Regions from separate parts of the Nonomuraea sp. 3-1Str genome, predicted to be linked through region 3. Evidence: riboswitches for the same ligand, from Rfam matches in the RefSeq annotation. Region 3 holds a riboswitch; each other region holds the start of a gene.
The links. A riboswitch is a leader RNA that binds a small molecule or an ion and turns the genes downstream of it on or off. The one in region 3 is predicted to bind cyclic di-AMP.
Positions count from the first base shown of each region.

Region 1: it holds a riboswitch for cyclic di-AMP, as region 3 does, so the genes downstream of both, MTP10_RS34650 (C40 family peptidase) here and MTP10_RS24575 (CHAP domain-containing protein) in region 3, are expected to answer to the same signal.
Region 2: it holds a riboswitch for cyclic di-AMP, as region 3 does, so the genes downstream of both, MTP10_RS30350 (hypothetical protein) here and MTP10_RS24575 (CHAP domain-containing protein) in region 3, are expected to answer to the same signal.
Region 4: it holds a riboswitch for cyclic di-AMP, as region 3 does, so the genes downstream of both, MTP10_RS06355 (NlpC/P60 family protein) here and MTP10_RS24575 (CHAP domain-containing protein) in region 3, are expected to answer to the same signal.

Region 1 is NZ_JALHBK010000031.1:8-7,316, forward strand. Features, by position in the region: gene MTP10_RS34645 (hypothetical protein) at 142-990, opposite strand; gene MTP10_RS34650 (C40 family peptidase) at 1,083-1,610, opposite strand; cyclic di-AMP (ydaO/yuaA leader) riboswitch at 1,684-1,842, opposite strand; gene MTP10_RS34655 (NlpC/P60 family protein) at 2,293-3,267, opposite strand; gene MTP10_RS34660 (NYN domain-containing protein) at 3,439-4,761, opposite strand; gene MTP10_RS34665 (phosphotransferase family protein) at 4,903-6,099, shown strand; gene MTP10_RS34670 (response regulator transcription factor) at 6,152-6,820, opposite strand; gene MTP10_RS34675 (histidine kinase) at 6,953-7,309, opposite strand, start outside.
Region 2 is NZ_JALHBK010000023.1:145,105-152,413, forward strand. Features, by position in the region: gene MTP10_RS30325 (alpha/beta hydrolase) at 1-1,716, opposite strand, end outside; gene MTP10_RS30330 (VOC family protein) at 1,829-2,206, shown strand; gene MTP10_RS30335 (DUF1232 domain-containing protein) at 2,253-2,645, opposite strand; gene MTP10_RS30340 (aldo/keto reductase) at 2,952-3,812, shown strand; gene MTP10_RS30345 (DUF5302 domain-containing protein) at 3,886-4,089, shown strand; cyclic di-AMP (ydaO/yuaA leader) riboswitch at 4,274-4,410, shown strand; gene MTP10_RS30350 (hypothetical protein) at 4,599-5,414, shown strand; gene MTP10_RS30355 (alpha/beta hydrolase) at 5,679-6,518, shown strand; gene MTP10_RS30360 (hypothetical protein) at 6,538-6,909, opposite strand; gene MTP10_RS30365 (roadblock/LC7 domain-containing protein) at 6,949-7,309, opposite strand, start outside.
Region 3 is NZ_JALHBK010000016.1:34,787-42,095, reverse strand. Features, by position in the region: gene MTP10_RS24595 (DUF6716 putative glycosyltransferase) at 39-1,202, opposite strand; gene MTP10_RS24590 (hypothetical protein) at 1,199-2,143, opposite strand; gene MTP10_RS24585 (aldo/keto reductase) at 2,266-3,081, shown strand; gene MTP10_RS24580 (Gfo/Idh/MocA family oxidoreductase) at 3,102-4,055, shown strand; cyclic di-AMP (ydaO/yuaA leader) riboswitch at 4,174-4,313, shown strand; gene MTP10_RS24575 (CHAP domain-containing protein) at 4,327-5,025, shown strand; gene MTP10_RS24570 (ABC transporter substrate-binding protein) at 5,404-6,735, shown strand; gene MTP10_RS24565 (sugar ABC transporter permease) at 6,815-7,309, shown strand, end outside.
Region 4 is NZ_JALHBK010000002.1:545,031-552,339, forward strand. Features, by position in the region: gene MTP10_RS06335 (hypothetical protein) at 54-260, opposite strand; gene MTP10_RS06340 (hypothetical protein) at 257-553, opposite strand; gene lysX (bifunctional lysylphosphatidylglycerol synthetase/lysine--tRNA ligase LysX) at 712-2,193, shown strand; gene MTP10_RS06350 (LuxR C-terminal-related transcriptional regulator) at 2,533-2,745, shown strand; gene MTP10_RS06355 (NlpC/P60 family protein) at 2,761-3,801, opposite strand; cyclic di-AMP (ydaO/yuaA leader) riboswitch at 3,807-3,962, opposite strand; gene MTP10_RS06360 (amino-acid N-acetyltransferase) at 4,229-4,798, shown strand; gene MTP10_RS06365 (RDD family protein) at 4,884-6,191, shown strand; gene MTP10_RS06370 (RDD family protein) at 6,303-6,785, shown strand.

The sequences.
Region 1 (7,309 bases), on a different contig from region 3:
GCCCGGAGTCGCGTCGGTGCCGGGCGCGTCGGTGCCGGGCGCGTCGGTGCCGGGCGCGTCGGTGCCGGGCGCGTCGGTGCCGGGCGCGTCCGCCCCGCGGGCCGCGTCCCCCACCTGGCCGTCGTTCGTCACATGATCCCCCTACGCCAGCTTCTCACGCACGTACGCGCGCCACCCCGCCGTCAGCCGCGCGGCCGGGAGTCCGGCGGCGGCCAGCGCGCGGGCGGCGCCCCGCGTCCTGGCATCACGGTAGAGCCTCACCAGCGTGTCCTCCCCACGCCGCTCGGCGACGTACCGGCAGGCGAGCCACGCCTCCTGGTAGACCGCCGCCAGCCGGGCCGAGCCGGGCGCGAAATCGCCGGGCTCGGGCAGCCGGCGCGGCGGCCGCGACGCCCGGACCTCCGCGGCCAGCTCGGCGGCGGCCACCGGCACGCTCAGGCCGGCGTCGCGGTAGGCGACGTAGTCGGCGAATCCCTCGTACAGCCACGGCGGCAGCCCGCCGGTGCCGGCGGCGACGTGGGTGAGCTCGTGGGTGAGCACGACGTCGCGGCCGGTGGGGGTGAGGCGGTCGAACGCGCCGGGGACCACGATGACGCGGCTCCCGTCGGCCACGGCGGCCAGCCCCTCGACGTCCGCCACGCCGGCCAGGCGCGCGGCCTCGGCGGCGGAGGCGGGCACGAGCACGAGGGGTCGCACGGACACGCGGAGAACGCCGGAGACGCGCTCCGCCGCGGTGTCGGCCCGGCGCGCGAGATCCTGGAGCAGGCTCGGATCGGCCCGGTGTCCCAGCACGAGTGATCGGGCGCCCCGTGCCGCCCGCGTCTCGCCGGGCCACGGCTCGCCCCCCGTCCCGCCGAGCCTGACGTCCCGATCGGGCCGATCGGCCCGATCCGCCTGAAGGGCCTCACGGGCCGGCGAGGACGCGGCGGCCAGCGCGAGCAGCGGCGCCACCCCCGCCAGCACGGCTCGACGACTCACCCGGGCGGACACGCTGTCCGATCGTACCCGGACACCCGCCCGCTGTTCTTTCCCGAACGCGCGAAGACCCCGTCCCCAACCCGGGACGGGGTCTTCGTGCGTGCTCACAGGCCGGGACGTACCGCCCCCACGAACGACGACTTGCGCCATCCGCTGATCTTCTCGACGCGTACCGTCAGACCTGTCCGCGGCGAATGGACCATCTTGCCGTGGCCGACGTACATGCCCACGTGACCGAGCCCCCGGAAGAACATCAGGTCACCCGGCTGGAGGTTCTTCCAGGAGACCTTCTTCTTGATGCGTGCGTACTGGCTGTTCGTCACGCGGGGAATGCTCACGCCGGCCTTCTTCCAGGCGTACTGGACCAGTCCGGAGCAGTCGAACGCGCCAGGGCCGGTGCCGCCGTAACGGTACGGGTCACCGATCTGCGCCTTGGCGACGGCGACGGCCGTATGGGCCTTCGCCTGCTGCCGGACGGCCTTGGAGGCCTTCGCCGTCTTGCCGGCCGCCGTCTTCACGGACGCGGCGGCCGTGCCCGCCGAAACCGTGGAAAGACCGGCCGTGGTGCTCGTCGTCCCTGCCGCCTGGGCCGCCGGAGCATGGAGGACCAGACCTCCGGCCGTCACGGTCATGGTGAGAGCGACGCCGCTCAGGGCGATTCGGGACAGACGGGGGTTGTGCGAGTGGGTAGACAGGATTTCTCCTTGGATCTTCCACGAACGCCTACCGGGTTAGCTGACGGATTCGGGCCTGGAAGTCGCCCTACGGCGCGCGTTACGCGCCGATTCACCCCTGATCCCGCTCGGGATCGCTGGGTCCCCGGCTCCGTGCCTCCTGGCTGCACGGACTCGGCAGGCCACCACCGCAACAAGTACGGATATTTACGGCGGCGACCGATGGATTGCTATCTCGTCCACATCGGGGGGACCGATGTTGGTTCGCGGCGCCATGGCTTGTTCGCCGCGACGCCAGAAGTTACGCGGAGATGTCATGGAACGGCAAAGCGCGGGTCAAGCTGTAAAGATCGCCATAAGGTGTCAGTAAAGTGACGACTCGCAGCTAGCCACCATGATTCGTTACGCAAATGTGACTCTGCTCACAATTGACGAATCAGGCGTCTGTCAGGACTCTTTCGTCACATTTGTCAGGTTTGTCCCCGGCGGGACAACAGGCCACGTGACCATGACCGGTCACGGCCTGCTTCAGTTCTTCACTCGCGTTCCCGTCACGAGACGCGCGCGCGGCCGCTACACTGCCTCGCCACAGCGAGGCAGTGCCTTCGGTTCAGGGTGAGAGGACCCGCCGCGTGGCGCGCTACGGGCGGATGGCGCCGACGAGGGCGCCGCCGTACGAGGAGAGGGTGGCGACCTTGACGACGTCGCCCGTCTGCGGCGCGTGAACGATCTGGCCGTTGCCCGCGTAGATGCTCACGTGGCCGAGTCCCGAGCTGAAGATGAGGTCCCCAGGCTGGAGCGCGTTCAGCGCCACCCTGCGCGAGGCGCCCCACGCCCACTGCTGCCAGGTGGTGCGCGGCAGCGAGACGCCGGCCGCGCGCCACGACGCCTGCGTCAGCCCCGAGCAGTCCCAGCCGCCGGGGCCCGTGCCGCCGAACACGTACGGCTTGCCCACCTGCGAGTACGCGAACCGGAGCACGGCCGCCGCGTTGCCCGAGGCCGCGCCGGTGTACTTGATGCCGGTGCTGTTCGGGTCGCCCACCCGGTAGGCGCCGAGCCGGTCGAGCAGCTTCTTCTGCTGGGCGATGAGCTTGAGGACCTCGGCGCGTTCCTTGCGGACCGCGTCGCGCTCCTTGTCGGCGGCGGCCAGGGCCTCCTCGGCCTTGTCACGCTCGGCGTTGAGGCCGCGGTTCTCCCGGTCGAAGGCGGTGAGCTTGTCAGCGCGCTCCCGGGTCACCTGGTCGGCCAGGGCGAGGCTGCCCAGGGTGTTCATGGGATCGTCGGAGCCGATCACGCCGGGCATGGAGGTGACGTCGCGGCCCAGCTTGTAGCTGTTGACGGCCATCGAGATCACCTGCTCGCGCAGGTCGGCCACGGTCGCGAGCTTGCGCTTGTAGCTGTCGTTGAGCTCGGTGTAGGCGGACTGGGCCTTCTTGTGGTTCTCGGTCGCCGTGTTGTAGCGGTCGACGACCTTGTCGGCCTTGTCGTTGAGCTTGGCGAGCTTCGCCTTGGCCTGCTTGATCGTGGGCTTCGGCGCGGCCTGGGCTCCACCTGTCGGCGAAAGCAGCAACCCGATCGCGAGACACGCGACCATCGGCACCCGGCCCAAACTCACAGCGTCGCCTCCAAGGGATCATACCTGGGGCGAAATAGTACAGAAGTTAAGGTGTTGATCTCACCTAAACGCCAGATTCCTTATACCGTCGCTTTGCCGTCCGGCCGCTACGTCCGGATCGCGCCCTACACAAGGTCCGGCCCGCGGGCTACGCGCGGCCCAGCCTGCGGTCTACGCGCGGCCCAGCCTGCGGAGCAGCAGTGCCGACGGTACGGGGCGGGCGCCCATCCTGCGGACGGATTCGGCCACCTCGCGGTCGGAGGACACCACGGCGATGGCCCGGCCGGGCGGCTCGGCGCGGACGAGCTGGCGGATGAGGTCGTCGGCGATCTCCCCCGGCGCGCTGAACAGCACGCGCACCCCGCGCGGCGCCACCACCTGGACCGGCGCGTTCAGCTCGGCCCCGTCGAAGACCACGGTCACCTCGACGCGGGTCTGCGCGACGAGCCCGCCGAGCCCGGTCATGAGCCGGTTGCGCTGGTCGGCCAGCGTGAGGGTGCCGTAGCCGGCCTTGGTCACGTTGTAGCCGTCGATGATCAGGTGGACCTGGGGCAGCGCGAGGAGCTGGTCGAGGAGCTGCGGGTCGTCGTCGGCCAGCGCGCGGGCCGGCACTCCGCGCACGCTGGGACGCTCGCCGGTGACGGCCGCCACCGAGTCGGCGGGCCTGCTGATCATGGTGGGCAGGGCCAGCTCCCTGCGCAGCCCGGCGGAGGCGTCCTGAAGGGCGTCGAGCAGCACCCGGATGCGGGCGTCCTCGATGCTGCGGCCCTCGCGGGCGGCCCGGCGCGAGGCTTCGAGCTGTTTCTCGGCGTCGGCCAGCCGCTCGCGCAACCGCCGCAGCTCGGCCTCGCCCGCGCTGCCCGCCGCCGAGGCCGTCGACCGCGCCTCCTCGGCGAGCTGCTCCATCTCCTCGGCGCGCCGCTGCGCCTCCCTGGACTTCTCCCGGGCCTCATGGAGGCGGCGGCGCAGGTCGGAGTTCTCCGTGCGGGCGGCCTTGAGCTGCTCGCGCAGCCGGTCGGTCTCCTCCTTGGCGGCGCTCTTCTGGGCGGCGAGCTGCTCGCGCAGCCGGGACACGACCTCCTCGCGCTCGGACCCCTCGGCGGCCACGGCGGAGCGTTCGAGGTCGGCGCGGGCCGCCTCAACCATGTCGGCCCAGCCGGGCGGGCGGGTGAGGTAGGCGGCGGCCGCCACGAGCACGGGGTCGGCGGCGGGCGGCACGTGGCCGTCCACCAGCGAGGCGGCCAGCTCCGGCCAGCCCGCCGCGACCGACTCGGCGACCAGCTCGCGGAACTCCTTGTCGTTCTCCAGCTGCGCGGCGATGGGGGCGCTGCCCAGACGGGCGCGCTTGCGCGGGTCGAACTTGGCGATGCCCCGCAACGGGGCCGGCACGGACGCAGCGGGCATCGAGCCGAGGACCTGGGCTGCCAGGTCGACGACGTTCAGCCGCACCGGCTCGGGAAGCGGGCGAGACAGGCCTTCACCCGCTGAGCTCATCCCACTGTCCCTTCGTGACATGCCCTTTCAGACAAGGGTACGGCTGCCCCGTACCTGACCGTAACGCTCGCCCCACGTGGACAAGCGCTTGCTAGGGGTATACCACTGGGGCGGGACCGGAACTCACCCGAGGAGGCCGCCGTGACGGAGGAGATGCGGACGTCCACCCGTGACCTGGGCCGGCTCCGCGACCGGATGGCGTCCTGGCTGGCCGGCCGCACCGGCGGCCCGGTTGACGTGTCGGAGCTGTCGCGGCCCGCGGCCAACGGCATGTCCAGCGAGACGGTCTTCTTCACCGCCTCCTGGCCGGGCCGGCGACACGCACGGTGCGTGGCCCGGCTGGCGCCGGCGGCCGAGGCGGTACCCGTCTTCCCCCGTTATGACCTGGGGGCCCAGTTCGAGGTGATGCGGCTGGCCCGGGACCGGGCCGGGATCCCGGCGCCGAGGGCGCTGTGGTTCGAGCCGGACCCGGCGCCGCTGGGCACGCCGTTCTTCGTCATGGAGCGGGAGGACGGTGACGTGCCGCCGGACGTCATGCCGTACACGTTCGAGGGGTGGCTGCTCGACGCGCCGCCAGGACGGCGGCGCGTCCTGCAGGACGCGACGATACGGCTCCTCGCCGCGCTGCACGACGCGCCGTTCACCCGCGAGGACCTCTCGGTCCTGTCCCCCACCGGCGCACGGCCCACACGCGCGGACGAGCGGCCCTCGTACGGCGACGAGCGGGCCCCGGGCGACGGGGAGCGGCCCTCGTACGGCGGGGAGGGCTTCGCCGGCGACGAGGGGGGAGGCGGCGTGCGGGGCGGCGGGCTGCGGGCGCATGTGGACGCGCAGCGCGCCTACTACGCGTGGGCGCACGGTGACCACCCGATCCCGCTGCTGGAGCGCGCCTTCGGCTGGCTGGAGGCGCACTGGCCGGACGACCCGGGCCCCGACGTCCTCACCTGGGGCGACGCCCGCATCGGGAACGTGATGTACCGGGACTTCCGGCCGGTCGCCGTGCTCGACTGGGAGATGGCCGCCGTGGGGCCGCGCGAGCTGGACCTGGCCTGGATGATCTTCCTGCACCGGTTCTTCCAGGACCTCACGGAGGCGATCGGCCTGCCGGGGCTGCCGGACTTCATGCGCGGGGACGACGTGTGCCGCACGTACCAGGCGCTGACGGGTCACACGCCGGCGAACATGGACTTCCACCTGACGTACGCGGCGCTCAGGCACGGGGTGATCATGGCCCGGGTGTGGCGACGCCGCGTCCACTTCGGCGAGCAGCCCATGCCGGACGACCCGGACGACCTGGTCATGCACCGCGGCACACTGGAACGCATGCTGGAAGCCTGACCCACCCTGGACGGCCGGCCCCGCACCACTCCCCAGGCGCGGTCACGTCCGGCTACCCGCCCCGGTGCTCCCCCGACCCGGCGTCGTGGACCAGCAGGGCGATCTGCACCCGGTTGTTGAGCCCCAGCTTGGTGAGGATGCGCGAGACGTGCGCCTTGACCGTGGCGACGCTCATGTACAGCTCGGCCCCGATCTCGGCGTTGGACCGGCCCTGACCGACGGCCGTCGCCACCTCCCCCTCGCGCTCGCTCAACCGGTCGAGCAGCGCCCGGGCCCGTCCGGCGCGGCTCTCGGCGCCGCCGCCCGACACGTGGGTGATGAGCTGCCGGGTCACCGCCGGCGACAGGATCGGCTCCCCCGCCGACACCTTCCGGATCGCCCCGACCAGCTCGGCGGGCGCGATGTCCTTCAGCAGGAATCCCGCCGCCCCGGCCCGCAACGCCCGCAGCACCTGGGCGTCGGCGTGGAACGTCGTCAGGACCACGACCTCGGGCGGCTCCCTGGTGGCGCGCAGCGCCTCGGTGGCGGCGAGGCCGTCGACGTCCGGCATGCGGATGTCCATGAGGACCACGTCGGGACGGTGCTCGGCGACCAGAGGCGGCACCTGGGACCCGTCACCGGCCTCACCGACGATGCGGATGTCGTCCGCGCCGCCGAGGATCATCGCCAGTCCCGCCCGGACGAGCGGATCGTCGTCCACGATGAGCACCTTGATCGTCATGGGGTCCATCATGACCGGCCCCCGCCACCCGTCCGAACGCCCACCACGGCCACCGATTCCACCCTCACACCAGCCCCTTCCTCCCTCACGGCCGCGACCCAAACGGCACGTCGTCACGATCCCGGACGACGGTCACGACGCCCACGGCAGCCACGCGTGCAGGCGGAAGTCGCCCCCTGCCACCGACCCGAACTCCAGCCGGCCACCCGCCAGCCCGACCCGCTCGGTGAGCCCGATGAGCCCCGCTCCCGCTCCCGGGAGGCGCGGGCTCTGCCGGGCCCACACCGCGTTGCGCACCTCGACCGTCACCCCGTCGCCGGGCCGACCTGCGACGGTCACGCCCACCGGCGCGCCGCCCGCGTGCTTGCGCGCGTTGGTGAGCGCCTCCTGGACGACCCGGTAGACGGTACGGCCGAGCGCGTCCGGCACCGCGCCCCCTCCCCCGCCGGCGGCCCGGGTCGCGTCCCCGTCGAACCCGTTCATCGTGAA
Region 2 (7,309 bases), on a different contig from region 3:
GTACACGAGATCGTCGTATTGGCCGTTGATGATCCGCCCCATGTTCTGCAACGAAACGGAATATGGCTGCCAGTAGCTGCTGTGCGCCGAGGTGAAGACCTCTCTGCCCACGGGGAGACGTTGAGCACCGAAAGAGGCGTCACCTGGGTCTGCGCCGAAGCGACCGAGCGCGGCGACTGGGTCATTGCCGGCCTCTCCTACCCAGACGTGCTCCGCTTCGAGGCCGAGTTGCCGGACATGATCCACTCCAACTCCAGGGCTGCCGATGAGGATGACGTCATCGGCGAACCGCCCCGGGCGCAGAACGGCGGCGCGACCGGTCGTCAATGACCCGTAACTGTGACCCACAACAACCGTCCGAGCCCTGTTGGACGGTGTGTGGGCAGCGTGAAGCCCGTCGAGGAAGGAGGCGAGTTTCTTGCCGCCCTCGGCGGCGGCCGAAGAAAAGGCGACGGATCGGACTGGATCGATCAACCCTGGATCGAGCTGTGGGGCGTCATAGCCGAGCCACGTGATAGAGGCAACGGTGCTGCTGCCGCTGTTATAAGAGGCCTGCTGCCACAACGCCCGGGACCGTTCCAGATCCCCCCGTGCGGCGTCCAGTCCCGACGTGAGCCCCGACACAGACGTGACCGTGATGTCCGCCGTGTCCGGATCGCCCCAGGAGACGACGAGCCGCCCCTGACCCGTCACGTCGAACGCCAGCAGCAGCGGCGCCGGATGTCCCGCCACCGGGTGGAGCTGAGACTCGATGAGGTCGATGCGCCGCAGCCGGGCGGCGATGCGTTCCCAGCCGCCCAGCAGGCCCGGGTCCGCGAGCCGGCCGAGGTCGGCCGTGGCCGTCTCCAGCTCCCGCTCCAGCCGGGTCCGCTCCTCGGCCAGCCCGCGGCGGTTGGCCCGGTCCCGGACCGTCGCCGGCAGGCCGTTCAGCAGCCCGGACCACCGGAGCGTCACCAGGCGTTCCCGTGCCTCGGGCGGCAGCGTGTGCCACCACGCGGCGACCCGCGCCGCCAGGCCCGCGTCGGTCCCGTTCTCCTGGACGGTCAGCAGCCGCGTCACCGCGTGCTCCTCGCCCGCCGCGATGCGCGCCAGCAGGCGCTCCGCGCCGCCCGGGTCGGGGGCGTGGCCGCCGAACAGCCCGTACGCCGCCAGCCCCGCCGGCAGCGTCGGGCCGGGCACTGTCTGGCGGATCAGGTTGAGGCGGCGCCGCAGGTCGTCGCCGTGGGCGGCGGCCCAGGTGGCGATGCGGCGGAGTTCGTGGCCGGGCTCGGCGGGCAGGCCGGGGGCGGACAGCTCGGCGGCGAGGCGCGCCCCGGCGACCGGCAGCGTCTGTGCGGCGTGGCCCAAGGACGCCACCAGGGCGGTCATGGCGACCTGCTCGATGCCCTGGAAGCGGCCCGGGGCGGGGGCCAGAGCCGCGACGGACGTGGTCAGCGCGGGAACGGTCGGTGCCGGTCCGCCGTGCCGTACGACGAGGAGGGCGAGCGCGTGCAGCGCGTCCGCGAGCGAGGACTGGAGGCGGGCCCGGTGGCGGGCCAGGTCCGCCGCGAAGGCGGGGGCGCCGCCGCCGACCCAGGCGTGGGCGTGCGCGAGCCGGGCCGCCGGGTCGAGGCCGGCGTGATGGCCCGCCGCGAGTGCCGCCGCCCGCCCGTACGCGGCCAGTGCCGCCGCCGCCCGCTCGTACGCCGCGAGCGCCGCCGCGCTGTGATCCGCCATGACGCGGCCAAGAATGCCAGGGCAGCCCGTGGGCCTTCAGGCGTTCGGCGACTCCTCCGGGTATCGGGGTATGCGGCATGAATCTCCGGTGGGGCGGGGTAGTGAAGTGTTCATGGCTTGTCGGATCAGTGAGTTGGTGCTGGATTGTCGCGACCCCGAGCGGCTGGCGGCGTTCTGGTGTGAAGTGCTTGGGTTCGTGGTGATAAACCGGGATGAGGGGAGCGTGGAGATCGGGCCGGGGGAGACCGGGTTCGGGGGGCTGCAGCCGACCCTCGTGTTCAATCCGTCCGACGATCCGAGGCCCGGGAAGCTCCCGCTGCACATCGACGTGAACCCGACCGATCGCGACCAGGCCGCCGAGCTGGAGAGGCTGCTCGCGGCGGGGGCCCGGCCGGCGGACGTGGGGCAGACCGGCGAGGAGTCGTGGCACGTGCTGGCCGACCCGGAGGGCAACGAGTTCTGCCTCCTCCGCATGAGGCTGGACGACTGAGCTCGCTGCCGCTCGCCGGTGCGCGCGAGTGGGCGGCGGTTGGTGGTCAGCTGCGGTCGCCGAGCAGGCGGAGGAGCAGCCGGGGCTCGCCCGGCCAGGCGTCCAGCAGCACCTCGCGGGGCACCTGCCGGGCGGCGTACCGCAGGGCCAGGGCGACCACCACGATGTCGTCCAGCGGCCCGATGACCGGCAGGAACTCCGGGATCAGGTCGATCGGGCTGGCCACCCACACACCCGCGATCACGATCGCGATCTTCGCCCGGCGCGGCACCGCGGGGTTGCTCCGGAGCCTGCGGACGGCGGTCAGGCAGTCGGGGATGAACGCGGCGAGGTCCCGCGCGAGCCCGGGCGGCAAGCGGCGCGCCAGCAGGACGAGCACACCCCACGTGGCCGCCACGCACACGACGGTGACCGCCAGCCCGATCAACCAGCCACGCACGACGTTCCGCCCTCTTTCGAGCCGTGGCGATCACCGCCCGGCCTCCGCACGACCTCACATCACTGTACGGCGACTCCCCGGCACGCCCGCCCCCGTCCGCACACCCGACGGGTCCACGTGCCCGCCCGCGACCGTCCGCCACCGGGCCCACGTGCCCGCCCGACGACCGTCCGCCACCGCGTCCACGTGCCCGCCTCGTGCGTGGCACCCGCGCCCCGGGCGCCGGACCACAAGCGTCACCCCCGGCTGGCGAAACCGGTAGGGTCGCCTTCCTCTTTCGGTCGCCCCAGGGGGAGGATGGTCCGCATGAACACGCGACCACTCGGACAAACCGCCGTCAGCTCCATCGGTCTCGGCGCGATGCCCATGTCGGTGGCCGGGCACATGCCCGACGAGGCCCAGTCGATCCGGACGATCCACGCGGCGCTCGACGCCGGCGTGACGCTGATCGACACGGCCGACGCCTACACGCCCGCGTCCGACGAGGTGGGTCACAACGAGCGGCTGGTCGCCAAGGCGCTCGCGAGCTGGGGCGGTGACGGCGACGCGGTGCTGGTGGCGACCAAGGGCGGTCACACGCGGCCCCCGGACGGCGGCTGGGCCGTGGACGGACGACCGTCGTACCTGGTCGAGGCGTGCGAGCGGTCCCTGAAGGCCCTGGGCGTGGAGGCGATCGGCCTCTACCAGCACCACCGGCCCGACCCGGCCGTGCCGTACGAGGAGACGATCGGCGCGCTGCGCGACCTGCTCGACGCCGGCAAGATCCGGATGGCGGGCATCTCCAACGCGAACCCGCGCCAGATCAGGATCGCCTACGACATCCTCGGCGGCCGGCTGGCGAGTGTGCAGAACCAGTACTCGCCCGCGTTCCGCTCCAGCGAGCCCGAGGTGGACCTGTGCGAGGAGCTGGGCGTGGCGTTCCTGCCGTGGTCGCCGCTGGGCGGGATCAGCGCGGCGGGGCGGCTCGGCGGCGCGCACGAGGGGTTCGCCAGGGTGGCCGAGCAGCGCGGGGTGTCTCCGCAGCGGGTCTGCCTGGCCTGGGAGCTGGCGCGCAGCCCGGTCGTGGTCCCGATCCCGGGGGCGAGCCGGCCGGAGAGCATCCTCGACTCGGTGGCGGCGGCGGACCTGGTCCTGACCTCCGAGGAGCTCGCCGCTCTCGGCGGCTGAGGAGGCCCGCCGGTTTCGCGCGGCGGGTTCGGGCGTGCGAAGCTTTGAATGTCCCCAACACCAGGAGGTCCTCATGACGGAAACACCGGAGCCGGAAGCCAGCGAAGCAACTCCCGAGGACGAGTTGAAGCGCAAGTTCCGTGAGGCGCTGGAGCGCAAGCGTGCCCGGCAGGCCGACTCGGGCGCTGGTGGCAGGGGCGGCGACGCTTCCAAGATTCACGGCGCTCACGGACCGGCCGCCAGCAAGCGTTCCTTCCGGCGCAAGAGCGGAGGCTGAGGCGTCCGGAGCACGGGCTGAGACCTGGTTTCCTGGAGGGGTACGGCATGCCGTACCCCTCTTTTTCTTTGCCTGAAAGGTAGATCTTCGCCCGATTTATGGGCTTACCTTTGCTTTTGTCCGGTTTGCTGGCTAGAGTCAAGCGCATTCCGGTCAGTGACCTAGCCCTTCGAGAGGAAGCGGCGGCTGACCGGCGCCGAATCCCGCACCGCGCGGGAACCGGGGACCCACTTCTGGGGTGAATCCGGCCGCACCTGGCCGGTAGGGCATCTCCACGTCCGAACCCGTCAGCTAACCCGGTAGGCGAGATGGAGAGGACAAGACTTCATGCGCTACCGCGTACCCCCGGACGGGGCAGTGTCACCAGCCGCCTCCTGAGCGGCACCCGTTCCCCCTGACCTTCTCTCGCGCTCTCGCGTAGCGCCCGTTCGGCGTTCTGCCCGGCTACGCGTCCCCATCTCTTCGGAGCGCGCCCCTCTGTACCCCCACGTAAAGGACTTTTTCAACACATGTCCGAACGACTTGGCATGCGTTCCTTCAGCCTCTTCACGGCGGCCGTACTCGGCGCGCTCACCATCGGCGCCGGCACCACGGCCGCGCACGCCGACACCGACGAAGGCCGGCAGGTTCTCCTCAAGGGCTCGACCACCGCCTCCTACTTCTGGGACGACTCCTCCGGCCGCGCCGGTGACACCGGCCTGCCGGCCAGCGGCAAGCCCATGCAGAAGGGTCTGGCAGCCAGCCCCAGCTGGCCGCTCATGACCGAGGGCTACGTCATGTACAAGGGCAAGAAGGCCCCCTTCTTCGTCGGGGACCGCGGCCCGGGCGTGCCCTCCAGCAGCGGCGTCATGCTCGACCTCGACGCCAAGACCTTCGCCCAGCTCACCGGCGGCCGCTTCAACTCCAGCACGCTCGGTGTGGACGGTGTCGGCGGCCAGGGCCACATCAAGGTGAGCTACGTCATCACCAAGTGGGGCAACGGCGCGGGCAAGAAGAACCACCCGGTCGCCTTCTCCACCGGTGCCTGGCGTCGCGTCGACCACAACCCGGCCAAGCCGCCGGTGCTGGCCGAGGACAAGTCCACCACTCCGGAGGAGTCCGGCGCCGGATCCGCGGGCAAGGGCACCTCCGTCTCGTCCCGTGACAAGGACGACGCAGGCGTGGTGAACGCCTCCGAGACCACCACCCGCACCGAGGCCCGCGACGCCGCCTCCGGCGACGAGGGTCTGAGCACCTCGGCCAGCCTCGCCCTGGTGGGCGTGGCCGCGGTCGGCGGCGGCCTGTACCTCGGCCGCGACCGCCTGCGCAAGCTCGTCCAGCGCTGACCGCCCGGCCCGCATGCCGCCCCCTCAGGCGGCACACGGGCCGGCACCCGACCATCGGCCGGGTCCGGACGCCACCCCGTCCGGTCCGGCCTCCCCCGGGGGCCTGCCTGCCTCTCCATCCAGGCCCCCACCTCGCCACCCCGTTCCGGAACCGCCGCCGCCCCGGCGGTTCCGGGACGGGGTGCGCGCATTTCCGCGCACACGGGTCCCCGCGTGGGGGCTTTACCGGCCCGCGATCCGAATGTCATTCTGTTTCTCGTGACCATGCGAGCGAAGGCCAACGGCATCGAGATCGCCTACGACAGCTTCGGCACGGCCGGGGGCCGTCCCCTCCTCCTCGTCATGGGCCTCGGCGCCCAGCTCATCCACTGGGACGACGACCTGTGCCACCTCCTCGCCGAGCAGGGGCACCACGTCGTCCGCTTCGACAACCGCGACGCGGGCCTGTCGACGCACCTGCACGACCTCGGCCAGCCCGTGCTCGGGGGCCCGGCGCCGTACCTGCTGGACGACATGGCCGACGACGTCGCCGGGCTGATGGACGCGCTCGGCTGGAGCGCCGCCCACGTGGTGGGCGCCTCGATGGGCGGCATGATCGCCCAGACGCTGGCCATCCGGCATCCCGGCCGGGTGCTCACGCTCACCTCCATCATGTCCACGCCCGGCTCGCGGGTCGCCCCTCCCACGCCGGCGGCGAGCGCGGTGCTGCTGGCCACGCCGCCCGCCGGGCGCGAGGAGGTGGTCGCGCGGGCCCAGGACGCCTGGGAGGTGATCGGCTCACCCGGCTTCGAGCCGGACCGCGCGCGCATCGCGGACGTGGCCGCCCGCGCGTTCGACCGCTGCTTCGACCCGCCGGGCACCGCACGCCAGCTCGCGGCCATCATGGCCTCCGGCGACCGCACCGAACGGCTGCGCCGGCTCGACGTGCCGGCGCTCGTGGTCCACGGCGAAGCCGACCAGCTCGTCCCCCTCGCGGGCGGCCGGGCCACCGCCGAGGCCATCCCCGGCGCCAGGCTGCTGACCTTCCCCGGCATGGGCCACGACCTGCCGCGTCCGCTCTGGCCGGACCTCGTCGCCGCGATCGCCAAGCTGACCGCCGGATGACCCCGCCGGCGCCGCCCGGCTAGACGTCCAACTTCTCCTCGATGGAGCGGAGCTGGTGCCTGGCCATCGCCAGGTTGGCCCGGGCCCGGTCCAGGGCCAGGTAGAGGAACAGGCCCTTGCCGCCGCGCCCGCTGATGGGCCGGATGATGTGGTACTGCGAGCCGAGCGTGATCAGGATGTCCTCGATCGTGTCCTTGAGCCCGAGCGAGTCCATCGTGCGGAGCTTGGCCTTGACCACCTCGGTGTTGCCGGCGCCCGCGACCTGGAGGTCAAGCTCCTTGGAGCCGCCGAGCGAGCCCAGCGTCATGCCGCTGCCGTGGTCGACGACCGCCGCCCCGATGGAGCCGTCGATCGTCATCATCTCCTTGAGAGAGACGTCCATGCTGGCCATGTCATTTCTCCGTTCTCTGCTGATTTCTCTGGTGGTCGGTCATCGCGTCCGTGCCGCGATGGCGGCCAGGGCGGCCGCGGTCCTGCGGCCCTCCAGCCGGAGCAGCCCGAGGTTCGTGCCGGGCTGGGCCAGGACTGTGAGGACGATGGTGGGGCCCGCGGCGTAGAACGCGGCGAACCCGGCCGTGCCCGAGATGAGCGTCTCCTCCAGGTCGCCCCTCCCGGAGATCGCGAGCATGCGCCTGCTCATGGCGAGCAGGGCGGCGGTGAGCGCGGCCGTCCGCTCGCCGTTGTCCACGGCGGGGTCGCAGGCGACGGCCAGTCCGTCGACCGTGCAGGCGACGCTGCCGCTGACGTCCGGGGTGCGCTCCCGCAGGAGCACCATCTCCTTGAGCACCTCG
Region 3 (7,309 bases):
CGCACGCGCCCGCCGTCCGCTGACGCAACGGCGTGCGTCTACCGCCGTCCGCTGATGTAGCGGCGGACGCGGCGCCGGGCGCGGTAGCCGTAGCGCAGCACGGGCGGCGGCACCTCCAGCCGGAGCCGGGCGCGGCGGCGGGCGGCGGCGTGCTCCGGCCCGTCCAGCAGCGACCGGGCCGGAGTCTCCCGGCCGGCCGCCTGCGCGGCCAGCAGGCCCGTCCAGTCGTCCAGCCCCGCCGGGTGGAAGTAGTTGGCCGCGCACCACTCGGGGTCGGCGGCCCGGAAGTCGCCCTCCGCGAGCTGGTCCAGCGTCCCGAGCAGCCCGCTCCCCTCGAACACCAGGTTGATCATCTCGGCGCTCACCCCGAAGTCGGAGAGCACCAGCGACGGCACTCCCTGGGCGACCGCCTCCAGCGCGGCCGTCGAGCTGACCGTGACGAACCCGGCCGCCCGCTCCAGGTGCTCGTGCATGGGCCCGGCCGCGAAGGACAGCCGCCCCGGCTCGCCCATCTCGCGCCAGAGCCGCTGGTAGTGGTGGCGCTCGCGGTGCGTCTGCCGCTCGCCCTCCAGGGCGCGCAGCTTCACCACCACGTCCAGGTCGGGCCGCCGCTCGGCCAGCCGCGCCAGGGCGGCCAGCACCTGCTCCCGCTCCGCCCGCTCCCACGGCACCTTGGCCTGGGTGGCGAACACCACCCGGTTCCCGCCGCCCCCGGCGCGGCCGGGACGCAGGAACGGCAGCCGGGCCAGCCCGATCGCCCCTCCCCCGCCGAGCCGCGCCGCGATCTCCCCGAACTCGGCCACCTCGCGCCGGCTGTGCAGCACGAACAGGTCGCAGCCGCTGCGGAAGAGCCACGCCTTCTCGGTGGCGGGCACGGAGATGCCGGGCAGCCCGGTCGCGAACACGGGCCGGGGCCGCAGCCCGCTCAGCACCTCGGCGACCAGCACGTCCACGACCGGGCCGGTGCAGGCGACGAGGATCACGTCCGGCCGGCTGCGCTCCGCCTCGCGCCGTAGGGCGCGGGCCGACAGCACGGGGGGCGCGGGCCGCCCGTGCACCGCCGCGGCGATCTGCTCCGGCGAGGGCGCGATCGGCGTACGCACCACCACGAGGTCCGTTTCACAGCCGGCCGGCAGGTCGCCGAGCAGGCAGGCCGCCCACTTCAGGTACGAGTCGGAGTCGGCGACCGCCAGCACTCTCACCCGGTCACTCCTGTCAGATGCGATCGCAGGGCGGGGGCCGCCCCGCTGGTCCACCAGTCGTCCGGCACGGCCACCGGCTCCACCGCGACTCCGCGCGGGCCGAGCAGGACCCGCAGCGAGGCGATGGCGGTCGAGGGCAGGCTGAGCACCCGCTGCCCGGCGTCGAGGCCGCGCAGCGTCAGCTCGGCCGGCGCTCCGACGTCGTGCACGGTGATGCCGGGCCGTTCCCGGATCAGCGCCACGTCCGCGGGATCCTCGCGCCGGTGCGGGTAGTAGGCGAGCGGCTCCGCGCCGGCCAGGTCGGTGAGCCAGCGCAGGTAGCGGTCGCGGCGCACCAGGCCGTTGCGCACCAGGGACGTGCCGAGCACCACGGTGCGCTCGGCCGGTCCGGGCTCGGTGGGCGGCTGGGAGCGCAGCCAGGCGAAGTCATGGCGGACGAGGTCGAACCCGGCGTCGCGGACCGACTGTTCGAGCTCCTCGGTGACCGGCAGGGCGGTGAAGACGGTCACCCGGCCGGCGCGCAGCCTGAGCGCGGCGGCCAGCCCCAGCACGGCGCGCAGCCGTCCCGGGTGGGCGCGGGCCCGCAGCAGCGGACGGTACGGACCCGCCGCCAGCAGCTCCAGCAACCGGAGCGTGGCCAGGCCGTCGTCCACGACGACCAGCCGGCCGGGGCGGGAGGTGAGCCAGCGCAGCTGCACCTTGCCGGAGAAGGCGTCGCCGGCGGCGTTCATCCGGCGCGGCAGCTTCTCGGACGGCTCGGCCAGCTCCAGGCCCTCGGGCAGCGACAGGCGGCGCAGCTCGCGGCGGGTGGCCTTCAGCGCGCGCTGCCCGGCGCGGGGCACGACGGCGGTGGCGGGGCCGAGCAGGCCGGCGTGGTGCGCCTCGACGGCGCAGAGCATCTGGAGGGGTGACTCCACCCAGGCCGACGCCCGCTCCGCCACCCCTGCTCTCCCCACTCCGGGCTGATGCCGGCTTCGCTCCGGGTCGCCTGCGACCGCACGACGCGCTCACCGTAATCCGGCCCCCTGACGGCGCGGGGAACGCCGCGTGAACAATGGAGGCCATGAACTCGCTCCATCTCACCAGTGACGGCGTCTCGATCCCCCAGCTCGGGTTCGGCGTCTGGCAAGTACCCGCCGACGAGGCCGAGCGGGCCGTGACGACCGCTCTGGAGGCCGGTTACCGGCACGTCGACACCGCCAGGATCTACGGCAACGAGGAGGGCGTGGGCCGGGCGGTGCGCGCCTCCGATCTGCCGCGCGAGGAGGTGTTCGTCACCACGAAGCTGTGGAACGACGACCACCACCGCGCCGAGCGGGCCCTGGACGAGAGCCTGGCGCGGCTCGGCCTGGACCACGTCGACCTCTATCTCATCCACTGGCCCGCGCCGAAGCAGGACGCCTACGTGGGCGCCTGGCGGGCGCTGGAGAAGGCGCACCGCGACGGGCGGGCCCGGGCCATCGGTGTGTCCAACTTCACGGTGGAGGCGCTCACCCGGCTCATGGACGAGACCGGGATCACGCCGTCGATCAACCAGATCGAGCTGCACCCGTGGCTCCAGCAGCACGAGCTGCGGGCCTTCCACGAGGCCAACGGCATCCTCACCGAGGCGTGGAGCCCGCTCGGCCAGGGCCGGGGCCTGCTGGAGGAGCCGGCGTTCCAGACGCTGGCCGCCAAGCACGGGCGCACCCCGGCGCAGGTCGTGCTGCGCTGGCACATCCAGCTCGGCAACGTGACGATCCCCAAGTCGGTCACGCCGTCCCGCATCCGGGAGAACATCGACGTGTTCGACTTCGTCCTGGACGACGAGGACCTGGCGGCTATCGGGGCACTCAACGCCAATCGCCGCCTTGGGCCCGATCCCGCCACATTTGGGTAAAAAAGCTATGATCCCTCGCCATGAGGGATCTCGCATGGGGCATCGCGGCGACAGGCGGCATCGCACGGACCGTGGGCGCGGTCATCGCCGCGGAGACCGGCATGCGAGTGGCGGCCGTCGGCTCGCGTGACCTGGGCCGCGCCGCCGCGCTGGCCGCGGAGCTGGGCGCCGAGTCGGCGTACGGCTCCTACGCGGAGCTGTGCGCCGACCCGGCCGTCGACGCCGTGTACGTGGCCACGCCCCACGCCCAGCACCTGGCGGTGGCCGAGGCGGCCATCGCGGCGGGCAAGGCCGTGCTGTGCGAGAAGCCGCTGGCCGCCTCGCTCGCCGACGCCGAGCGCATGGTGCGCCTGGCCCGCGAGGCCGGGGTCTTCCTGATGGAAGCGATGTGGATGCGGTTCAACCCGCTCATCCGGCGGGTGGCCGCCGACCCGCGCTTCGGCGAGATCCGCTCGGTGCAGGCCAGTTTTGGCTTCGCTTTGCCGTTCGACCCGGCCCACCGGCTGTGGGCTCCGGAGCTGGGCGGCGGGGCCCTGCTGGACCTGGGGATCTACCCGTTCGGGCTGGCCCAGCTGCTGCTCGGGGCGCCGTCGGAGGTGCGGATGACGGGCTGCCTGGCGCCGTCCGGCGTGGACGCGGAGGCGGGCGGCGTGCTCGTCTACCCCGGCGGGAGGCGGGCGCTGGTGGAGGCCTCGCTGCTCGCCTCGTTCCCCAACAGCGCCTACGTGGTGGGCGCGGGGATGCGGGCCGAGATCCAGGCGCCGTTCTGGGCCCCGAACCGCGTCGTGCTCAGCGGAGCGTCGATGGCGACGGAGGTCCACGACCTCGACCCGGCCGACAACGGATACGCGGGGGAGCTGCGCGAGGTACGGGACGCCCTGGCCGAGGGACGGACCGAAAGCGAGATCATGCCACTGGACGAAAGCCTTGCCATGATGGGGCTTCTGGAGGAGGCACGATCTCAGCTCTCCTAGCTGGGCATTTATCCACTTGTAATCCTCTTGCCGGATGTATTACCTTAAATCCTGTTCGTCGGCTTACGTCCGGTTTGCCCGTTCGTTGCCGGCCTGTCGCACAGATCATCACAGGACCCCCCTGTGACCGCTGAATCCGCCTGAGCGCGGAACCGGGGACCCACTTCTCTTGGGGTGAATCGGCACTCCCCTGTGCCGTAGGGCAGCTTCCACGCCCGAACCCGTCAGCTAACCCGGTAAGCGGCATGGAAGCAAGGAGCATCCCTTCTCGATGGCCAAGCACCGTCTCATCCGTGCCCTCACGCCCGGAACGATCCGCGCCACCCTCGGCGCGACCATCATCGCCTCGGCCGCCTTCGGCGCCGTCGCGCCGGCCAACGCGGACACCCCCGAGCACGTGGGGCCGGCCTCCAACTCGTCCGTCAGCCAGACCGTCAACAAGCAGGCCGTGTCCGGCTCCCAGTACGGCCGGGTCAACGTGACCGCGCAGAAGGTCCTCGACGTGGCCCGCGCCCAGGTCGGCACCTCCGAGAACGCCTACGGCGGCGGCACCAAGTTCCAGCAGTGGTACGCGAAGTCGCAGCGCGCGCTGGAGACCGTCAAGCGTGACGGCGGCTCGCCGCAGTCCTACCTCAACGCCGCGTGGTGCTCGATGTTCGTCTCCTGGGTCGGCGAGCAGACCGGCGCCCGCCCGCAGGTCGGCTGGGACGCCTACACCGTGGCCCACGCCCGCTGGTTCGCCCAGAACCACCGCTGGGGCAGCACGGCCAAGCCCGGCGCCGTCGTCTTCTTCTCCTGGAGCGGCAGCAAGGACCTGGACGACATCAACCACGTCGGGTTCGTCGTCAAGGACAACGGCAACGGCACGATCTCCACGATCGAGGGCAACACCGGCAACGGCCGCGTCGAGCAGCGCGTCCGGCCGACCTCCCAGGTCGTCGGCTACGGCTACCCGAACTACGCCGGCTGACCCGGTCCCCCGACCACTCCCCCACCTCTCCCCAGAGGGAGCGAGCGCGCGCCTTCCCCCGGCGCGCGCTCGCTCGCGTTCCGGGAGGATTCCCCCGTACGCCTGACCGTCCCGCCCGGTCCCACAGCGGGTTGTCCGTTCGTGTGGCGTTAACGGGACGGATGGTATGGGAGCGCTCCCAGCGACCTTTTCGCGCTGTTTAGGCCCCTAAATCCGCTTTCACAGCGACAAATACGGCCCGAGGTAACGGTTGCGTTTCGGGCCGTTGACGACCCCCACGCCATGAGGGCACTCTTTGTGGGAGCGCTCCCAAGACCTTCCCATCGCGGCCTCACGCCGCGATGCACCTCCCACATTCACCACCCAGAGGGGTTCCGAATGAAGAACCACAAGCGCTTGGTCATGACCGGAGCCGCGATGACGGCCCTGCTGGCCATCGCGGCGTGCAGCAGCGGCGGTGGCGGCACCACCCCGGCGGGCTCGCAGAGCAGCGCGGCGGCAGAGCCGGTCACGATCAACGTGCACACCTTCGGCGGCGGCGAGAACTTCGGCTACGACGAGGCCGTCAAGAAGTGGAACGCCGAGCACCCGAACATCCAGATCAAGTACACGAACCTCACCGACCGGTTCGAGGACGTGTACCTGCCGCAGCTGCTCCAGCGTCTCCAGGCGGGGGCAGGCGCCGGAGACGTGGTCGGCATCGACGAGGGCGCGATGGGCCTCATGGCGGCCCGTCCGCAGTTCTTCACCGACCTCGGCCAGTACGGCCTGGACAGCCGCAAGGCGGACTTCCCGGCGGCCAAGTGGGAAGCGGGCCTCAACGCGGACGGCAAGCTGTTCGCGCTGGGCACGGACATGGGCGGCATGACCATGTGCTACCGCAAGGACCTGTTCAAGAAGGCGGGCCTGCCCACCGACCGCGAGGAGGTCGGCAAGCTCTGGCCGGACTGGAACGCGTTCCTGGAGACCGGCAAGAAGTTCGAGGCCGCCAAGACGGGCGCGAAGTTCATGGACGGCCCGAACACGATCTACAACGTGATCCTCTTCCAGGAGGCGCCGAAGAACGGCAACCTCTCCTACTTCGACAAGAGCAACAAGCTCGTCATCGAGTCCAACCCGGCCGTCAAGACCTCCTTCGACTGGGTGACCACCTTCAGCAAGGCGGGCATGACCGCCAAGCTGCAGGCGTGGAGCCCGGCGTGGGACAAGGCCATCAAGGGCGGCGGCTTCGCCACCATGGGCTGCCCGTCGTGGATGCTCGGCGTGATCGAGGGCAAGGCCGGCGAGTCCAACAAGGGCAACTGGGACGTCGCGGCGGTGCCGGGCGGCACGGGCAACTGGGGCGGCTCCTGGCTCGCGGTGCCCAAGCAGACCAAGCACCCCAAGGAAGCCGCCGAGGTCGTGAACTACCTCACCGGCAAGGAGGGCCACATCGCGGCCTTCAAGGAGGCCGGCGCGTTCCCGAGCTCGCTGCCCGCGCAGCAGGACCCCGAGGTGGCGGGCCTGAAGAACGCCTACTTCAACGACGCGCCGACCGGCCAGATCTTCAGCGAGTCGGTGAAGAACCTCCAGCCGGTGTTCTTCGGCGAGAAGCACGCCCAGGTGAAGACCGCGGTCGAGAAGGTCATCGAGGGCATGGACCAGGGCGCGATCAAGTACGACGAGGCCTGGTCGAAGTTCGTCGAGGCGGGTGTGAAGGCGGCGGGCTGACCCCCGTCCCCCAGGACCGGGTGGCGCCCCTTCCCCTCTGCGGGCGCCACCCCTCCCCGCCCCGGCTCGAAAGGCTTCCATGACTATCCAACTCGCGCCGCCGCCTTCCCGGCGGGCGCCGGGCAGGCGGTCGGCCCCCTCCCGGCGGATGGCCCGCTTCGACCTCAAGGGCACGCCGTATGTGCTGGTGTCGCCCTACTACCTACTGTTCGCCGTCTTCGGCATCTTCCCCCTCGGCTACACGCTCTGGGTCTCGCTGCACGACTGGGAGCTGGCCGGCGACACCGAGTTCAACGGCCTGGCCAACTACGGCGAGCTGATCACCGACGCCGCCTTCTGGAACGCCGTCGTCAACACGCTCGGCATGTTCGTGCTGGCCACCGTGCCGCAGCTCGTGCTGGCGCTGCTGCTGGCCAACGCCCTCAACAAGAGGCTGCGCGGCCGGCTGCTGCTGCGCCTCGGCGTGCTGCTGCCGCTCATCACCTCGGTGGTCGCCGTGGCCGTCATCTTCAGCCAGCTCTACAGCCGCGACTACGGGGTCTTCAACTGGATCCTGTCCTGGTTCGGCGTCGAA
Region 4 (7,309 bases), on a different contig from region 3:
ACGAGCGGCCCCCGCTCGGGAAGGGGGCCGCTCGGGACGGAGGCGGGCGACGGCTACTCGCTCTCGGCGGTGTAGATGTACTCCCAGGGACCGCACTTCGTCGGGTACGAGCCGTGCTGGCCGGTCTGGCAGACCTTCACCCGCACGCTGGTGGCGTCCTCGGTCTCGAAGTGGAACCTCTTGTAGCCGGGGAAGCCGCAGTACTTCTTGCTGTAGACCTGGGACCACTCGTGGTCGAAGTCGCTCGCCTCGAACTTCACGTACGCGCACTTGCCGCCTCGTCGTAGTCACGGTCGTCCAGGTCGAACAGCCGGCCCCGGACGTCGACGGAGTTGGACTCCTGCTCGTCGTCCCAGTCGACGCTGATCCGGCCGTCGGCCTTGGCGAGGTGCTGGCGCGAGAACACCGGGCCCCAGGAGTCGCTGTCGTAGTGGGCCGCCGAGGACGCGGAGGACGCGGTCGCGGTGGTGGCTCCGGCGGCCGTCGGCAGCGCCAGCGCCAGGGCGGTGGTCGCAGCGGCGGCCAGGACACCGGTCGCGATCTGCTTGATCATGATCTCTCCTTGAGCTCTCTCCCTGGGCCGGCTCCCTGCCGAACCCCCCTGAGCTCTTGGGTCATGGGTAACGCGGAGGTCTTGCGGGGGCGTTGCGATGACCCTGCAACGAACCGACGAGCCCTTGCAGTTCGCCATATCCCCTACTCTTTGATGCTGTGAGCGACGAACTTCCCGAGCAGATGCGCATCCGGAGGGAGAAGCTCGACCGCCTTCGCAGCGAAGGCGTCGACCCCTACCCGGTGAGCTTCCCGCGCACGGCGACCAACGCCGAGGTCAGAGCGACACACGAGGGCCTGGAGCCCGACACCGCGACCGGTGAGCAGGTCGCGGTCGCGGGCCGCGTCATGCTCAACCGGATCGGTGGGAAACTCTGCTTCGCCACGCTCCGCGACGGCACCGGCGACCTGCAGGTCATGATCTCCCTCGACCGGGTGGGCGAGGAGTCCCTGGCAGCCTGGAAGCGCGACGTCGACCTGGGCGACCACGTGGGCGTGATCGGCGAGGTCATCACCTCCCGGCGTGGTGAGCTGTCGATCATGGCCGAGAGCTGGCAGATCACCTCCAAGTGCCTGCGCCCGCTCCCGGAGAAGCACATCGGCCTCACCGACCCGGAGGCGCGGGTCCGCCAGCGCTACGTCGACCTCATCGTCAACGACGAGGCGCGGGAGATGGCCCGCATCCGCAGCGCCACCGTGCGCGCGGTGCGCGACTTCTGGCACGAGGAGGGCTACCTCGAGGTCGAGACGCCCATGCTCCAGCCGATCCACGGCGGCGCGACGGCCCGGCCGTTCAAGACCCACATCAACGCCTACGGCATGGAGCTCTACCTTCGCATCGCGATCGAGCTCTACCTCAAGCGGCTCGTCGTCGGCGGCATCGAGAAGGTCTTCGAGATCAACCGCAACTTCCGCAACGAGGGCGCGGACTCCACGCACAACCCCGAGTTCACCATGCTCGAGGCGTACGGCACCTACCTCGACTACAACGACATGGCCGACCTGACCCAGCGGATGTACCAGAAGGCCGTGGTCGCCGCGCTGGGCACCTCGGTGGTCGTGCACGACGGCGTCGAGGTGGACCTGGGCATCCCTGAATGGCCGCGCGTCACGCTGTACGGCGCCGTGTCGGAGGCGGTGGGCGAGGAGATCACCACCGAGACGCCGATCGAGCGCCTGCGCGACCTGGCGGACAAGCACGACGTCCACCACGACCCCAAGTGGGGTCCCGGCAAGCTGGTCCAGGAGCTGTTCGAGGCGCTCGTGGAGCACACGCTCATCCAGCCGACGTTCGTCATGGACTACCCGCTGGAGACCTCGCCGCTGACCCGGCAGCACCGCGACAACCCGCTGCTGACGGAGAAGTGGGACCTCATCGGGTTCGGCACGGAGCTGGGCACCGCCTACTCCGAGCTCATCGACCCGGTCGAGCAGCGCCGCCGCCTGGTCGAGCAGTCGCTGCTGGCGGCGGGCGGCGACCCGGAGGCCATGCAGCTCGACGAGGACTTCCTGCAGGCCCTGGAGTACGCGATGCCGCCCACCGGCGGCATGGGCGCCGGCATCGACCGGATGATCATGGCGTTCACCGGCAAGAACATCCGCGAGACGATCCTCTTCCCGCTCGTCAAGCCGGCCCACTGAGCCCCGGCCGTGCCGCCGCACCCGTGGCGGCACGGCGAAGGGCCCTGAGAACGGGTCATGCGCAATTGCGGGATCGTGCCGGACTAAATGCGCCGGTGGGCGCCCGCGTCAGGATTCCCGGTGAGGGCCTGTAAGGGCCGCTGTGATCGCGCAGCGTGCCCCGAAGTGCCGACACTCGCCGAGTCCCCCACATACGACGGATCAAGTCAATGACGGCCGTCAAGTGCCACGGATATCGCGCTTGACGGCCTTTCCCGTATGCGTTTAACGTCTGCGGAGCGAACAGCTTTGCACGGGCCGACGACGACTCCGAGACTGCTGTTGGGGGGAGGGCTCCCGATGGATGTGCTCACCGATCAGGTTGAGCTTAGCCACGCCGATCTAGCCTTGCTGGCGGAGCTTGCCAGGGGAGTCACCGTCGATCGGGTGGGCAGGCGCCTCGACATCAGCGGGCGCACCGTGCGCCGCCGGCTGCGCGGCATCTGCGACCGCATCGGGGTCGCCACGGCCATCGAGGCAGTCGCCTGGGCCGCCCGCCGCCAGCTCATCTGAGCCGCCCGTCGAGATTCAGTCGGCGACGCGGACGGCGCCCACGAACGGCCGGTTGGCCAGCGACGCCACCCTGACGACGTCACCCGTGCGCGGCGCGTGGACCATCATGTTGCCGCCGATGTAGATGCCGACGTGGTGCAGGTCGCCGTAGAAGAAGACCAGGTCGCCCGGCCGCAGCTCGTCCCTGGAGATGTGCCGGCCGGCGGTCCACTGGCTGCCGGTGTAGTGCGGCAGCGAGATGCCGACCCGCTGGTAGGCGGCCATGACGAGGCCGGAGCAGTCGTACGAGCTCGGCCCCTCGGCACCCCAGACGTACGGCTTGAGCTGCTGTGTGAGCGCCCACCTGGCCGCCTCGGCGGCCTTGCCGGCGCCCGAGATCGGCAGGGCGACGCGGACTGCCGGCGTGCCCGGGCGGCCCGCCTCGCCGATCGCCCGCCTGAACAGGTTGCTCTCCACCTTGGCGACCAGCTTCACGATCTTGTCGCGCTTCGTGTCGAGGTCGGTGACGAGCTTCTCCACCTCGTCGATGTGGGCCTTCGCCTCGGACTGGGCCCGCTTGGCCGTCTCCATGGCCTGGACGACCTGGTTGACCTCGTCGCCGGCCTCCTGGGCCAGCGCGTAGGTGGTGGCGGCCCGGTTGAGGAACGCGCCGGGGTCGCCGTCGTCCATCAGGGCGATGGCGCGGCTGAAGCCGCCGGTCATGTACTCCTGCTGGGCCAGCAGCCTCGTCTTGGCGCGCTTGGCGTCGAGGTCGGCCTGGCTGGTCGCCAGGACCTTCCTGGCCTGCTCGGCGGTCTTGCGGGCGGTCTTGAGCTTCTCGCGCGAGCCGTTGTACTGCTCGCTGAGGGTCTCGATCTCGGTGTGCATCGCCTCGACCCGCTTGGACAGCTCCTTCAGGGAGGGCTCGGGGTCGGCGGCGGCGGACCCGGGCGGGAACGCGAACGCCAGCGCCACGACGGCGGCGCTCAGGACGGCGAAACGGCGCAGGAGCGCCTGTTTCGGAGGGCGGGCATCCAGGCCCGCTCTCGTCCTTCCGCGACGGCGCGTGCGCTTCACCGACCAGCTCCTCTCTTCGACGCCTACCGGGTTAGCTGACGGGTTCGGGCCGGAGCAGCCCTACCGAGCGTGATGCTCGGATTCACCCCATGTGGTGGCACTGAGAGCTCGCCACCGGCGGGTCCCCGGCTCCCCCTGCGGGGATTGGGCGCGTCTCCGCGCGGGGGTCGCGCGGGTGACATCGTCGCTGGACATTAGTGCACCTCGGGTTCGTGCTCAACCAGAACTGCCAACTCTGTAGAGGTATCGCTACCGAAGGGTCACGAGTGGACGACGCGTCACCCGATGCCGGTCCGACTTTATGTCTACTTTGCCATGCCTTGAGCAGTACGTTGCCCGAAGGGAGCGCACGGTAGTGACATGTCGGATGCCGTAGGCGGAGCGGATTTTGGTACGAGCCGTAATGGGATCTGTACTCTGGATGCCCATGGAACAGGTCGCCGAAGTCACCGTGCCTGACACCGAGATCGTGGTGCGCCGCGCCCGCACGTCGGATGTCAGGACGATCAGGCGCCTGGTCGACACCTACGCCGGTGCCGGTCCTCGCCTTCTGGAGAAGGCCACGGTCACCCTGTACGAGGACGTGCAGGAGTTCTGGGTCGCCGAGCGCGGCGGCCAGGTCGTCGGCTGTGGCGCCCTCCACGTGCTCTGGGAGGATCTGGCCGAGATCCGGACCGTCGCCGTGGACCCCGCCTTCCGCGGGCTGGGCATCGGCCACCGGATCGTCGCCGCGCTGACCCGCACGGCGGTGGATCTCGGGCTCAGCCGGGTGTTCTGCCTGACGTTCGAGGTGGACTTCTTCGCCCGCCACGGGTTCCGCCCGATCCAGGGCACCCCGGTCTCCCCGGAGGTCTACGCCGAGCTGCTGGCCTCGTACGACGAGGGTGTGGCGGAGTTCCTCGACCTTGAGCACGTCAAGCCCAACACCCTGGGCAACACCCGCATGCTGCTCCATCTGACATCCGGTGACGCCGACCTTGACCGCCGAGAAAGGTGATTGTTGATACCTATGTCGATACGTTGGGCAGCACAGGCATGTGTCCTGACATGTGCTACATGCACTCTCGAAGCGAGGTGACACGGTGAGCACCGGACAGCCGCCGTATCCACAGGACGAATCCGGCGAGAACGCTGCCGGGAATCCCGAGTACGGACAACACACTCCGAACCGTCCCCACGGTGAGGCCGACCCCGACGCGACGGTGGTGGGTTACCGCGCCGAGGACTACGGTCAGCCCGGCTACGGCCAGCCCCAGCAGGGCTACGGCCAGCCCGGCCAGCCCGGTCAGCCCGGCCAGCCGCAGTACGGCCAGCCGGGCTACGGGCAGCAGGGCCAGTCCCAGCCGGGCTACGGCCAGCCGCAGCAGGGCTACGGGCCCCAGGGGCAGTCGCAGCCCGGCTACGGCCAGCCCCAGCAGGGCTACGGCCAGCCGCAGCAGGGCTATGGGCAGCCTGGCCAGCAGCAGTACGGTCAGCAGCAGCCCTCCCAACCCGACTACGGGCAGCAGCAGTACGGCCAGCAGCCGCCCTCGGGTCAGCAGTACGGCCAGCCCGGCTACGCGCCCCCGCCGCAGCAGGGCTACCAGCAGCAGGGCTACGGCCAGCCAGGCCAGCAGCAGTACGGGCAGCAGCCGCCCTCCCAGCCCGGCTACGGCCAGCCGCAGCAGGGCTACGGGCCCCAGGGTCAGTCGCAGCCCGGCTATGGCCAGCCCCAGCAGGGCTACGGCCAGCAGGGCTACGGCCAGCCCGGTTACGGTGAGCCCGGGTACGGGCAGCCGCAGCAGGGCTACGGCCCGGGGCAGCAGTACGGCCAGCCCGGCTACGGTCAGCCGGGATACGGCCAGCCCTACGGCCAGCCGGTGGGCGTGCAGCCTCCGGGCGCCCCGGCGCCGCTCGCCGAGTGGTGGCAGCGGCTGGTGGCCCGGCTCATCGACTGGGTGATCTTCTTCGTGGTGGGCCTGATCGTCTCGGGCATCCTCGTGGCGCTCCTCGCGGTCAGCTACGACTGGTCCACCGGCAGTTCGTCCGGCCTGCTCAGCGGAACGGCGGTCGGCATCCTGGTCGGCCTCATCCTGACCGCCCTGTACGTCGGCTACGAATTCCTCATGACCAAGATGAGGGGCCAGACCCTCGGCAAGATGGTCATGGGCATCAAGATCGCTCCTGTCGGCGGCCCCGTGCCGCAGGGCGGCCTGCCCACCGACGTCGCGCTCAAGCGGGCCGGCGTGACATGGGGCGGCTATATTCTCGCCGCCTTCCCCATCCCGCTCTCGTCGTTCATCGGCTGGCTTCTGGTGGCCGTGAACGGCGCGTCGCAACTCTGGGACAAGCCGCTGCAGCAGACGTTCGCCGACAAGGTGGCCGGCACCGTGGTGGTCAAGATCAAGTAATCGCGAACCCCAGCAGAGGCCGGCTCCGTGCCGGCCTCTGTTTTGTACCCGGGTACGTGAGGGACCGGGCCGTGGCAATATGAGGCCACGAGTTCGGCGCCGAGGTGGGTTATGGCGTGTGCGCGGCCGGGCGGGACGCCTGCTGAATGGTGGGAACGGCTTGCCGCGCGCCTCATTGAGGGCTTCGTGTTCGGGGTGTTCTATTACATTCTGTTCATCGTCCTATGGGCCGCCTTCCGGACTGTCGGCGTGTCCGAGGCGACGGCCGGCCGCCTGCCCGGGGTGGTGGCCTGGTTCCTGGCCGGGCTGGGATATACCGCCTATGAGTGGGTGGCTCTTTCCGGCGCCGGCCGGACGTTCGGCAAGGCGATCATGAAGATTCGGGTGACGCCGCGCGACCTTCCGCGGGCCGCACTGCTGAAACGCGCCCTGGTGTATCCCGGCCCGGTCATGCTGATGGGTATTCCGCTGGTCAATCTGCTGGGCGGAATCTACGTGTTCGCCGTGGGGATGATCATCTTGATCGACAAGCCACTGCAGCGTGGGCCGCATGACCGGCTGGCCGGAACGTTCGTCGTCAAAGATCTTGGTTGAGGGTTCGTACCTGCGGCGATGCCATTCAGCAAAATTTTCCCTTGATCCGGTAAGGAGCCTGGAGAGACTGGCATTAGGCTATGGGGCAACCAGGGCGGCCCGATGTCGGTGGCCCTGTCAGGCGTGGAGCGCTCGCGTACCGCTATGGTCGTGAGCGGATGCCTGAGACCTGGAGCGGCATGAGGCCCGCTCATGCTCCCCGCGCCCGTGGTGCATAAAGGGAGCCCCCTGAAACCCCCGTCCGCTGTGGAGGCGAGGACGAATGCAAGCCGTTACAGACGTATTGTCGGCGCTCATCCCCCCGGTGGTGGTCGGCGGCGCCTTCATCTTTGGCGTCGTGAAGTTGGTGCGGTCGGAGGCGGCCGGGCGCAGGTCAAACCGGCCGGATGAGGCCGAGAACGGCAACTGATCCACACTGAGCGGCTAGTCAGCCGAATCTCCGCACCTCTGAATTGTCTTAGCGCCTTTCCGGGTATATGTTTGGGCCAGCGAATGAAACAATGCTCCGGGAAAGGATTGCGTAG